Regions from separate parts of the Bacillus sp. PK6-16 genome, predicted to be linked through region 2. Evidence: riboswitches for the same ligand, from Rfam matches in the RefSeq annotation. Region 2 holds a riboswitch; each other region holds the start of a gene.
What was found. Region 2 has a riboswitch for lysine ahead of M1D66_RS12160 (amino acid permease). Riboswitches for the same ligand answer to the same signal wherever they lie in the genome.
Positions count from the first base shown of each region.

Region 1 (3,219 bases), 2.1 Mb from region 2:
GGGTAAATGTACACATTCTACAGAAATTTGATACCCTAGCCATCGCTCAGCAATATGTTCAAATGATAAAACAGATCCCGTCGTAAAAAAACGATGCTTCGGATTCAGATTGTCAGACAAAATTCCTTTGTGCTGTAAAATGGTACTTAGCTCTATCGCTGTTTCTTCTGCCGAACTAATAATCTTTATGTCTTCTCCTAGTTCCTTTTTTATATAAGACTCTAAAAGTGGATAATGCGTACACCCAAGAATTAACGTATCTATATCTTCTTTCGTTAATGGAAGTAAAGCTTGTTTCACTTGCTGCGTGACATATGCTGTATCTTCTAATTGATTTTCTACAACTGTGGCTAAAGTCGGGCAAGCATAGCTATGCACTTCCAAATATGTATCCAGCTCGTGTAATGCTTTTTCATACATATTAGATTTTATTGTACCTACAGTTCCAATTACCCCGATTCCTCCTTTCTTTGTCACTTTAATTGCCGCTCTTGCTCCTGGATGTATAACGCCAATAACTGGAATGGAAAGTGCTTCTTGCAGCGCAGTCAATGCAGCAGCTGCAGCAGTATTACATGCTACGACTAGCGCTTTTAATGGAAACTGTTTGAGGAACTCAACCATTTCAAATACGAAAGATTGCACCTCCTCTACACTTCTTGGCCCATACGGGCAACGCTTATTATCACCAATATAATAAATGCTTTCTTTAGGCAATTGTCTTATAATTTCGCTCGCAACTGTTAATCCTCCAACTCCCGAATCTAGCACACCTATTACTGAATGTTTATGACATACAGACATTTACTTCATCCCCTTTTCAATCATCTAGCGCTAATAACATGTATTATATTACGAAAATTCAAATATCACATAACAATCCCTCTTACTTTTAATCACAAACTCTTCTCTATAATCTGATTATTACTATATCCATTGACGTATAAAAATACATTTGTTACTCTTAAAGACGTTAATTTAATATTTAAATCCTCATTCGTATCTCGGTGAGGTAGAGGTTGCAATCATTAAGAGTATCATTTCAGGAGATGTAGTGGCATTGATGAAGGAATGAGAAAGGAATGGTTGCCGAAGTAAGTCGTGTCCACCATGCACGCTTGCTGGGTCTGCATTTAATAAGTGCAGAACTGTCACAAACGTTTCGTTTGTGGAGAGCTATCGAGAGGTATGTCGTGGGTTTCTTATAAGATAGAAAGCATGTAGCGGCAAATTACGTGCTTTTTTTGTTTTGTTTGGGACTTCTCTTCCTGACTCAGGAAGACATACATATCTCCTCGCTTGACTTGGTTATACTAACTTTGGAGGTATTTTCTATGCAACAAAAAAAATGGGGCTTTTGGGTACTAACAGCTTTCGTTGTCGGTAACATGGTTGGCGCTGGTATTTTCATGGTGCCAAGTACGTTGGCACAAACAGCAAGCCCACTCGGTGTCACTTTAGCTTGGTTAACTACAGGGTTTGGTGTTTTAATGCTAGCTCTTGTTTTCGGTAATTTAGCAATTCGTCGTCCTGATTTAACGACAGGGCCACAAAGTCATGCATATGCTTTATTCTCAACACCAAAAAAGAAAAAAATGGCTGGCTTCAGTATGGTATGGGGATATTGGGTTGCAAACTGGGCAAGTAACGTTGCCATCATTACATCATTTGCGGGATATTTATCACTCTTCTTCCCAATTATGAAAGATACGCGACTACTATTTTCAATCGGTTCGTTTAACGTAGAAGTCGGAAAACTAATTACATTTACGATTTGTTCCATCTTACTTTGGGGAACTCATATTATATTAACAAACGGTGTAAGCGGAGCTGGAAAACTAAACTTCTTAGCAACAACAACGAAAGTAACTGGATTCCTTTTATTCATCGTCGTTACGTTATTTGCATTCGAAGCTTCTAAATTTGGACAATGGTACACACCGATGATTGATAAATCAGGGGCATCACACGGTCTTCTTTCACAAGTGAATTTAGCTGCTCTTACAACACTTTGGGCGTTTATCGGAATTGAATCAGCCGTTCTTTTATCAAACCGTGCTGTTTCTCCAAAAACGGTAAAACGCGCAACAGTTGCGGGATTACTTATTACAGTTGCCATCTACTTAGGAATCACAATTTTAACAATGGGTGTACTTCACGTTGATAAATTACAAGCTTCTGAACGTCCATTAGCAGATGCACTAAACGCTGCAATGGGTCACGGCGGCGGGAAACTGATGGCATTACTTGCTCTTACTTCCCTGTTCGGTTCTATCTTAGGCTGGATTTTATTAAGCTCAGAAGTACCTTATCAAGCAGCAAAAGAAGGTTTCTTCCCTTCCTTCTTCACAAAAACAAATAAAAAAGGAAGTCCAATTTACTCATTACGATTAACAAACATTATGTCGCAAGTATTCCTATTCTCAACATTATCAGGAACCATTGCGGAAGCTTATACATTCGTTATTACCGTATCAACACTGGCCTACCTCATTCCATATCTCGTTTCACCAATCTTCCAGTTAAAACTAGTCGCAACTGGTGAAACATATAAAAATGAAATGCGGGCAAGAATTACAGATGGCATAGTCGCAGTTATCGCACTTTGCTACGCACTATGGGTTATTAAAACGGGCGCATCCGATATAAAAACGTTCCTTCTCGGAATTGGTTTATTCGTAATCGGATTTGCTTTCTATCCATTAATGAATCGTGATCAGAAAAAAAATAACGAAAAGAAAAACGGGCAAGTTGCATAACGCAATTTGCTCGTTTTTTCTTTTGTAAAACATATATAATAGAACAAAGAGGTGAAAAACATGTCAATCGAATCGCTATGGAGCAGTCGCTTCCAACAACATATTCAAAATATCATTACATACTTTGCACGTATGATTAACGGTTTACTATATAGCTTTATCTTTATTTCATGCGTTGGTGCATATTATTATGCTCAGTTTCTAAAAGCATCTCCTTCTAAAGGAATATCTTTAATAATTATAACGATTGTACTTACATTCATTATAACGAGATGCCCTATCCGTACATTTATTCAAAAACCTGATGCTGTCTATTTACTAGCACTAGAAGAGAAATTAACATCTTATTTCAAAAAATCTCTTCTATACAATTACATCATTCAGCTTTTCCCATTGTTATTTACGTTCCTTATTCTCGTTCCACTTGCTATGCAATCATTGCAATTAACTGTACCTTTTT
Region 1 covers NZ_CP096511.1:4,438,353-4,441,571, forward strand. The annotation lists gene racE (glutamate racemase) at 1-804, opposite strand, end outside; lysine riboswitch at 1,006-1,187, shown strand; gene M1D66_RS22780 (amino acid permease) at 1,335-2,759, shown strand; gene M1D66_RS22785 (ABC transporter permease) at 2,820-3,219, shown strand, end outside.
Region 1: linked by a shared signal. The riboswitch ahead of M1D66_RS22780 (amino acid permease) and the one ahead of M1D66_RS12160 (amino acid permease) in region 2 are both predicted to bind lysine.

Region 2 (3,219 bases):
ATCGCGGCATGGCTAGTTCGCATCGTTCCTTCTCATTTACTTGGCGTATTAGTTGGTGGTCTTATTATCTTTACAAACATTCGTACACTGCTTACTACATTTAAAGTGGATCCAACTATTATTTCACTTTCTTACGTTGCAGTTGGTCTTGTCGTTATTATTTCTATTTTCATTGCTGTTCGTAATCATTCCAATCGTCCTAATACGTCAACGGCTGAGTATCCGAATGATCAGAAGCAAATGCTACCATAACTATAAAAAATACCGCTCAATTTAGAGCGGTATTTTTTATTTTTCTATTTTCCAATTAATCATCATTTCTGTAGCATTTACTCTCTTCATATGTAACTTTTCTAAAACACGCATCGAACTATAATTATCTAGAAGTGTCTCTGCAATTATTGTTTCTACCTCACCTGTTTTGAAAGCCCAATCGATTAGTTCTTTTACAGCTTCTGTTGCATAGCCCTGATTCCAATATTTCTCAATGAATCCATAGCCAATTTCTACTGTTTGATCCTCGTTTGGTTTCCCTTTAAACCCAATATCACCTAAAACGCTATCATCTTCTTTTCGAAGAACATACCACGCCCCCCATGGTAATAAAGTTGCATCTTGTTTTACATTCTTTACATGCCCTACAATATGCGGGCCGCTATTGTATCCTTGCTCGTTAGCGACTTGAATCCTCTCTTCTGTACACGGCACTATATAGAGCCTTTCTGTTTCTAATTTCATTTTGATTTCCCCTTTTTGCTTAAACGTTACTCTAATTATAACAAATAATATGACTTTATTATGAATGTCGAATTATATTTTCTGAATTTTCTTTTAATTTAGAGGGTTTTTCAATATTTTTTGCGAAACATTTGTATAACAATTTTTTCTTTGCTTATTGCTACATAATAGTAGGTTCGGGTGGAGTTTTGCAAGCGTTTCCTATACAATAACCGATATTTTTTGACTTTTCCTAACAAAATATCTTGCAATATATTCAGAAAGTCATTACAATTGCCATATATTAAAAATCTTAGCAATATATCAAATCCTCATCAATCCGATGAGGTAGAGGTTGCGACTTTTAAGAGTACGACGGACGAGACACAGAGAATGTCACCGACTCCGTTTGAAAGGAAAAGTTGCCGAAGTTTATATTTCTTCTCTGGAAATATGAGCTGGGGCTGTCTCCGAAAGGAACAGAACTGTCACGTTTACAAAATTACCGTGTAAACGTGGGGTGCTATCTTAACGGAAGGGTATGATGGGGTGGTTATTTGTGAAACGTTCCGCCAAATTCCTTTGGCGGTTTTTTGTATTTTTCTCCCCCGCTCCTTCCTAACCTACAAGAAAAGGAGTGTTGAACATGAATAGCGCAACAAATCAATCTACCTCTAAAACGCAAACTACACAAGGACAAGGTGAATTAAAACGCGGATTAAAATCTCGTCACCTTACGATGATTTCTCTCGGCGGTACAATTGGTACCGGACTATTTCTTGCCAGCGGTGGTGTCATCCATTCAGCTGGACCTGGTGGTGCATTAATTGCATACGCCGCAATTGGAATTATGGTTTACTTTTTAATGACAAGCTTAGCTGAACTCGCAGCTTACATGCCTGTTACTGGATCTTTTAGTACGTACGCAACAAAATTTGTTGATCCATCACTTGGCTTTGCACTTGGATGGAACTATTGGTATAACTGGGCAATTACGATTGCTGCTGAACTAGCTGCTGTAACATTAATTATGAAATTTTGGTTCCCAGATACCCCTTCTCTTATTTGGAGCGGATTATGTTTAGCTATTATTTTCCTTTTAAACTACTTATCTGTTAAAGGGTTTGGTGAATCTGAATATTGGTTCGCACTTATTAAAGTAGTTACGATTATTATCTTTTTAATTGTTGGTTTCATGATGATTTTTGGAATTATGGGCGGCGAAACGGTTGGCTTCAAAAACTTCACTGTTGCAGATGCACCATTTAACGGCGGTATCATGGCAATTATCGGTGTGTTTATGGCAGCTGGTTTCTCATTCCAAGGTACTGAACTATTAGGAGTAGCTGCTGGTGAAACATCTGATCCAGAACGTAATATCCCAAAAGCAATTCGTTCAATCTTTTGGCGTATTCTTTTATTCTATATCCTTGCGATTCTCGTTATCGGTTTATTAATTCCTTATACAACTGAAAGTCTTGCTGCAAGTGATGTAACAGTAAGTCCATTTACACTTATTTTCGAAAAAGCGGGCGTTGCCTTTGCTGCTTCTGTTATGAACGCTGTTATTTTAACGGCAGTACTATCTGCTGGTAACTCTGGTATGTATGCATCAACTCGTATGCTTTGGGATTTAGCTCGCCAAGGGAAGGCACCAAAGTTTCTTGGTAAATTAGATAGCCGCGGTGTACCTGTTAACGCATTAATCGTAACATCGATTGTCGGTAGTATTGCTTTCATTGCTTCTTTATTCGGTGACGGTGTTGTATACATTTGGTTATTAAATGCATCAGGAATGTCTGGCTTTATCGCTTGGGTCGGCATTGCAATTAGTCATTACCGTTTCCGTAAAGCGTATATCGCACAAGGAAAAGATTTAAATGACTTACCATATAGAGCAAAATGGTTCCCCTTCGGTCCAATCTTTGCATTTACACTTTGTATCATCGTAATTTTAGGACAAAACTACGGGGCATTTATGGGTGAGTCAATCGACTGGAACGGTGTACTCGTTTCTTACATCGGTTTACCACTCTTCTTAGTACTATGGTTAGGTTATAAATTTACGAAAAAAACAAAAGTGATTCCACTTGATAAATGTGAACTAAAATAAAGTGAAACGAGCAAACAAATTTGTTTGCTCGTTTTTTGTTGCAAACCTCTTTACTTCCCTATTGCTCCTGTTTTTGCAATAATAAAGGAAATATAAATAAAGGTTGGGATACAATGAACATTCGCATTACTGATGAAGCAAAAGCAGCTATACATAGATTAGAACTTGAAGATAAAAAGATCGTTCGCATTAGAGGAACAATGACGAACTCTTGTAGTATTTTCGTTGATGTCGATTTAATTTGGGATACATATAACGCAGATGATGTTGTATATGAAGATGCAGAGCTTATCGTACAAATGGATTCATTCACGAAAGACTACACTGGTGATACGGTGAAACTTGATTATAAGACGACAGGTTTTAGTATTACGACTCCGAGTGAGACT
Region 2 covers NZ_CP096511.1:2,377,039-2,380,257, reverse strand. The annotation lists gene M1D66_RS12170 (sulfite exporter TauE/SafE family protein) at 1-252, shown strand, start outside; gene M1D66_RS12165 (GNAT family N-acetyltransferase) at 289-738, opposite strand; lysine riboswitch at 1,059-1,251, shown strand; gene M1D66_RS12160 (amino acid permease) at 1,364-2,830, shown strand; gene M1D66_RS12155 (iron-sulfur cluster biosynthesis family protein) at 2,944-3,219, shown strand, end outside.

Region 3 (3,219 bases), 1.2 Mb from region 2:
ACAATTTCATTTTCGTTTTCATCCAATTGCATAACTGCATTAAAATATCTTTTCTTATTATGGAAATAAAAAGTACGGTTCCACCTTACTAATTCTCGTCCATATTCATCTCGCTCAGCTATGTTTTGTATCGTAAATGGAATTTCCTCTCCTCGTTCCGAGAAAAACATTCGAAACTTCGATGTAATGTTCAATATAAATTTCACGAAAAAAGAGCCACCGTAAATTTCATCCATCTTTCCTTCCCCTGTAAAACTATTCTCTTCTGTAATCGCATAACGCTTCTGCAATTCAGGATGAAGATTTTTATAGGTATCCCCTAATAATCGTTCATACATATTAGCCATACACTTATCCCTTTCTCGCCCTCTTGCAATTTTTCGCGCTTGGTAAATCGAAACTATTTATATAACCGACAATTGATAACCCCATTAGAAGAACATTTAATGTAATCGGATTAAACGCCCCTGTAAAGCTTGCAATATTCGTAAATCCTGCTGCTAACGTTAAAACTAGTAATACAATAATATGCAGTATAAATAATTTTCGTTTTATTATTGGCCACAGCCATACGACACCGAAAATTATTTCTAACATCCCAATTATTTTAAGTATACATATACTACTTTCATTTGAACCGATTAATACAGAAAGCATCTTTACTTCTTCTAAATGAGTAAACAGTAGTTTTGGCACTATCCCTTGATATATCCATACAAAAGCAAATAAAAAACATACGAGCCAATACGTCATTGTTCTTCTAATTAGTAACCTAGGATGAAGCCCCTTTTCTAACCATAATTTTAAAGCATCAAAACTCCAAGCAGTCGCCCAACCTAATAACGGCCGAAATATATAGCAATCTATTACATTCCCTACACGACCAAATCTTGTATCATAATCATATTGTGTCTCAAAATGGATGTATTCTTTATTTGGCGTATACTTCCAATAACCACGTCCTATTTGAATAAGAGATAATGTATTATCCGTCCAAAATTTTAAAGAAGAAATTCTTTCACCAGTTTCTTTTCTTATTTCACCTATTGATTCCCCTTCTCCAGCTATTTCAAGCCCAAATCCAATCTTTGTTTTATACAAAAACTTCTGTGGTTCTCCTTCTTTTTTCTCTAAATACGAAATTTCAGTAAAGCGAGCATCCCACTCTGTATGTATATGTGGTTCTTGCGTATATTCCCATAATTTTTCCATCGTCGTGTTCATTTTTGTCGCAACATAAATAGGCTGTTTCCTTTTCATTCTCCCCACCTCCTATGCACTATAAGTTTAATGTACATGCAATGAATTTATTTTGCTACATTTTTCACAAACTTCCCCAAAAAAAGAAAGAATTTTTAAAATATATATAAAACACTTGATTCCCCGAAAAATTTAAATTATTATAAAACAAATGTTACCAACAACTTCATAAATCAAACACTCTCGCCTAAAACGTGAGATAGAGGTTGCGATACTTATGAGTATTCTAATGGAGACACAGAGATGTCTATGAAGTTAGATAAAAGGAAGTATTGCCGAAATTGATAAATTTCTCTGCATTTATCAATTGGGGCTGTTTTCGAATAGAAACAGAACTGTCATATGTACAAACGTGTACGTATGAAGAGCTATCTACAAAAAAGAGATATCATTTTTTATGATATTCCTTTTTTGGCGGTTTTTTTATTAGCTCCGTTTTCTGTTTCCCTTTTCCTGTAACAGCACCATCCTCACTTATTTGAGATGGTGTTTTTTGTTTGTCTTTCTGGTAACTACAGGAGTATTGGGATTTATATATTTCCTAATCTATTCTTAAAAATAGACGAAAGAAGGAATCTGTAATGGAAACAATTGTTCAAAAATTCGGTGGCACTTCTGTCGGAAGCGTCGAACGCATTCAACATGTAGCAAATTTAATTATTGAAGAATATGAACGAGGTCATAGCATTGTCTCTGTCGTTTCAGCAATGGGAAAAAGCACAGATGAACTTGTCGCACTCGCTAACGCTATCACAGAAAATCCAAGTAAACGTGAAATGGATATGCTTCTATCTACAGGAGAACAAGTAACTATTTCATTATTAACAATGGCACTGCAAGCAAAAGGCTATCATGCAATTTCATTAACAGGGTGGCAAGCAGGTATTACGACAGAATCTGTACATAGTAGCGCACGGATTACTGACATTCATACAGATCGTATTCAATCTTATCTTGCTGAAGGTACGATTGTTATCGTAGCTGGTTTCCAAGGTATAAGTGTAGAAAATGAAATTACAACGCTTGGCCGTGGTGGCTCTGATACGACCGCTGTCGCACTAGCCGCTGCACTTAAAGCAAAAAAATGTGATATTTATACGGATGTTACAGGCGTATATACGACGGACCCACGAGTTGTAAAAGATGCTTACAAATTAGACGAAATTTCTTATGACGAAATGTTAGAGCTTGCTAATCTCGGTGCTGGCGTATTACACCCACGCGCCGTTGAGTTTGCTAAAAATCATAACGTAGTTTTAGAAGTTCGCTCAAGTATGGAACAAGAAAACGGAACAATTGTAAAAGGAGAATGTAACATGGAACAACAATCAATCGTTAAAGGTATTGCATTTGAGGATAATATTACACGTGTCACAATTAAAGGACTAGAACAAGGCTCGCTTTCAACAGTTTTCTCTACATTAGCATCAGCACACATTAATGTAGATATCATCATTCAAAGTATTACAAATGAAGGAACTGTACATCTCTCCTTCTCCATTCACTCGAATGATTTAAGAGAAACTTTAAAAGTTTTGGAACAAAATCAAGAAACTCTTCACTATGAATCTGTAGAACATGAAAACCACTTAGCAAAAGTATCAATCGTAGGATCTGGCATGGTATCTAACCCAGGTGTCGCTGCAAATATGTTCACTACTTTAAAAGAAGAAGATATTCATATTAAAATGGTAAGTACATCAGAAATTAAAGTGTCTGTCGTTATTGACCGCCTTCATTTAGTAACAGGCGTTGAGGCGCTGCATCAATCATTTATGGCGAAAATTGAGCCTTTCGTGCAAATGAGCTAATTTGATATGTTTAGTAACGCTTATAAAAAAATCATATTAATCTACTTCCTTCCTATTAAATAAAAAGCTATTCGTTAACAAGATGCTATATGACATATTAAAAGCACCTTGTCACATTTTCCTATACTGTGACAAGGTGCTTTTGACT
Region 3 covers NZ_CP096511.1:3,554,049-3,557,267, forward strand. The annotation lists gene M1D66_RS18090 (DUF4166 domain-containing protein) at 1-347, opposite strand, end outside; gene M1D66_RS18095 (DoxX-like family protein) at 352-1,260, opposite strand; lysine riboswitch at 1,453-1,639, shown strand; gene M1D66_RS18100 (aspartate kinase) at 1,842-3,071, shown strand.
Region 3: linked by a shared signal. The riboswitch ahead of M1D66_RS18100 (aspartate kinase) and the one ahead of M1D66_RS12160 (amino acid permease) in region 2 are both predicted to bind lysine.

Region 4 (3,219 bases), 1.5 Mb from region 2:
AGTTTTCCGATATATTTTAATTATTTTATTTTATAAAAAAGGAATTGCCCATTCGAACAACTCCTTTTCCTATTTAGACAAGCTCTTTAATACGTATGCGATCGTTCCCAATAATATTTTCATATGTTTCGCGTTCCACAACTACTTGCGATGTTCCGCCTTTTGCAAAGACAACGGCTGGTCTTCGAATCCGATTGTAATTATTCGCCATCGAGTACCCGTATGCTCCTGTACAGGAAACTGCTAGTAAATCAGAAGCAGCGACTTTCGGTAAATGAATATCCCAAATCAACATGTCTCCACTCTCACAGCATTTCCCAGCAATCGAAACGAGTTCCTCATTCTCATCATTCCCTCGATTCGCTAACATCGCTTCATAACGCGCACTATATAAAGCAGGTCTTAAATTATCTGTCATTCCACCATCGACTGATACATATTTCCGAATACCAGGAATATCTTTCACAGATCCAACTGTATAAATTGTTGTCCCAGCATCACCTACAATGCTACGGCCTGGCTCAATCCATATTTCTGGCAATGGATATTCACATACAGTAAATTGTTCTCTCACTGCACTTGTTACAGCTCGCACATATGCCTCAAGAGTTAATGGTGTATCTGACTCCGTGTAACGTATTCCAAATCCCCCGCCTACATTTAACACTTTTACTACATAGTTTGTTTGCTCTCTCACTTCTTCTAAAAATTGGCGAAGAACTTCAATTGCTCGAACAAAACCAGCTGTTTCAAATATTTGCGACCCAATATGTGAATGGATCCCTAGCACATTATAATTTGATTTTTGTAAAGCAAATCCAATTGCCTGCATCGCTTGACCGTTTGAAACACCAAATCCAAATTTCGAATCATCTTGACCTGTTGTAATATATTCATGTGTGTGCGCCTCTACTCCAGGCGTTACACGAATTAATATGTTCACAAATTTCCCATGTTGCATCGCTAAATCGTGTAAAACTTCTAATTCAAAGAAATTATCTACAACAAAACAACCGATATTCGCCTGAAGAGCCATCACTATTTCTTCTTCTGTTTTATTATTTCCATGAAAATGAATACGTGATGCCGGAAATCCTGCTTGGAGCGCAGTATATAATTCTCCCCCAGAAACAACGTCTAATGACATACTCTCTTCACGAGCTACTCGGCACATCTCCATGCACAAGAACGCCTTGCTTGCATATGCTACTTGATAAGAGAAACCACTTTCTTTAAAAGCACGATGAAATGCTCGGCATTTTCCTCGAATAGACTCTTCATCGTATACATAAAGTGGTGTTCCGTATTGCTTTGCTAGCTGCGTCGTATCGCACCCTCCAATTTCTAAGTGTCCTTGCCCATTAATTCGGCTTGTGCCGTGTAAATACATTTAAATTCCTCCCTTATTTCCTCTAAAACTCATAACCCCAATCTTCTATTCATTGCAGCACGCTTTTAGATAGACAAAAAACGCGCGGAACAATGTTCACACGCGTTTCTTATTAGGAAAAATATATATTGAAAAAATAAACGAGTTGTTATCTCCTCAAAATAAGAAACCGCATCAACATCTCCAAATAGCTCTCCATAAAATAAATCTTATGACAGTACTACATTTATTCAATGCAGTCCCAATATATGAATAAGATGGTTATTCTTATATTTCGGCAATAGTCCCTTTCAACCTATGATCACAGATTCCATTAAATCTCCCATAGCTTACTCTTTCCTATCGCGGCCTCTACCTTTGAGAGTAGATGAGGTAAGTCTATTTAATTTTCAAACATCTAATTGTTGCTATTAACAATACCAAAGGACCATTTTATTTGTCAAACAATTTTTTATATTGTTTTTTTACAGTTTAGTTTCGTATCATTTGGTAAGCGCTTTACTGAAATCTTTGTCACTTCCCATTCGCCTTCTTCGTTATTAAATGTAATCGTTACCTTCTCAAATGGTGGAGCAATTTTCCCAGCAACACGTTCATACTTTGTCACTTCAATACTTGCTTGAAATAAATATGTACCGCTATACACTTTTTTTAAACTAATAATTTTAGGACATTGATAAGGTTTCAAACTTCCATATTGTTTTTCAATTGCTTTATTTATTTTTGGAAATAAAACAGAATAAAGTGCATCTTCCATAAGAGGTGCATCATATTGGGCTACCGACACACTCGGTGAAGTAAAAAGTATAACACTACTGCATGCTATAAAATATAATAATTTTCGCATTATAACCTCCGTATTATCACGCGATTCTTTCTGCGTACGATAATTATCATACATAGAAATTCTGTTTTATTGTCTCCCACCACTCTTTTTCTACTCGATTATTATAAAAAAGCCCACAACCTTCTTTTATTTTCGTATAATGATACTCATAGTATAATAATCATAATAACAAAGGACTGTTCGTATATATAAAATGAGTCGTTAAGCAAACTGACTCACAAGAACTGTCATGCTTTTTTAGGAGAGGAGTATATTATGCTACAACATCTGTTTCCAAAACTGCGATTTGCACTCGTTGCAGTCGTTTTACTATGGATTAAAACATATATTGTGTACAAGCTAGCATTTGATATTAAAATTGATAATTTCTTTGAAGAATTCATGCTTTTTATCAATCCACTAGCTGCGTTACTTTTATTTTTCGGCTTAGCTTTACTTGCATCTAAGCACCGAAACCGAATTATAATTGGAATCAGTTTTATACTGTCATTTATTTTATTTGGAAACGCAATGTTTTATGGGTTCTATAACGATTTCGTTACTTTCCCGGTTTTATTCCAAACAAACAATATGGCTGATTTAGGGACAAGTATAAAAGAACTCTTTACGTACAAAACATTACTTTTATTTGCAGATGCAATTATTTTAATGTTTATTTCACGTAAATTCCCATCATTTGGCGACAAAACACCACTTTCCCGCTCAGAGAAGCGAACTTTCTTTAGCGGTGTAACAGCTTTATTAGCACTACAAATTGTTGTATCAGTTATTTATAAACCACAAATGTTCTCGCGCTCATTTGACCGTCAAACTGTCGTGAAGAATTTAGGTTTATACACATACCATCTATTTGACATTACGCTTCAATCCAAGTCTTCAGCTGAGCGTGTATTTGCAAGTGGGGATGGGTTTTCTGAAATTAAAAACTATACAGACTCAAAAGACAAACAAGTTGATAAAAACTTATTTGGAGCTGCAAAAG
Region 4 covers NZ_CP096511.1:3,873,119-3,876,337, forward strand. The annotation lists gene lysA (diaminopimelate decarboxylase) at 74-1,390, opposite strand; lysine riboswitch at 1,571-1,752, opposite strand; gene M1D66_RS19795 (DUF3888 domain-containing protein) at 1,842-2,237, opposite strand; gene M1D66_RS19800 (LTA synthase family protein) at 2,493-3,219, shown strand, end outside.
Region 4: linked by a shared signal. The riboswitch ahead of lysA (diaminopimelate decarboxylase) and the one ahead of M1D66_RS12160 (amino acid permease) in region 2 are both predicted to bind lysine.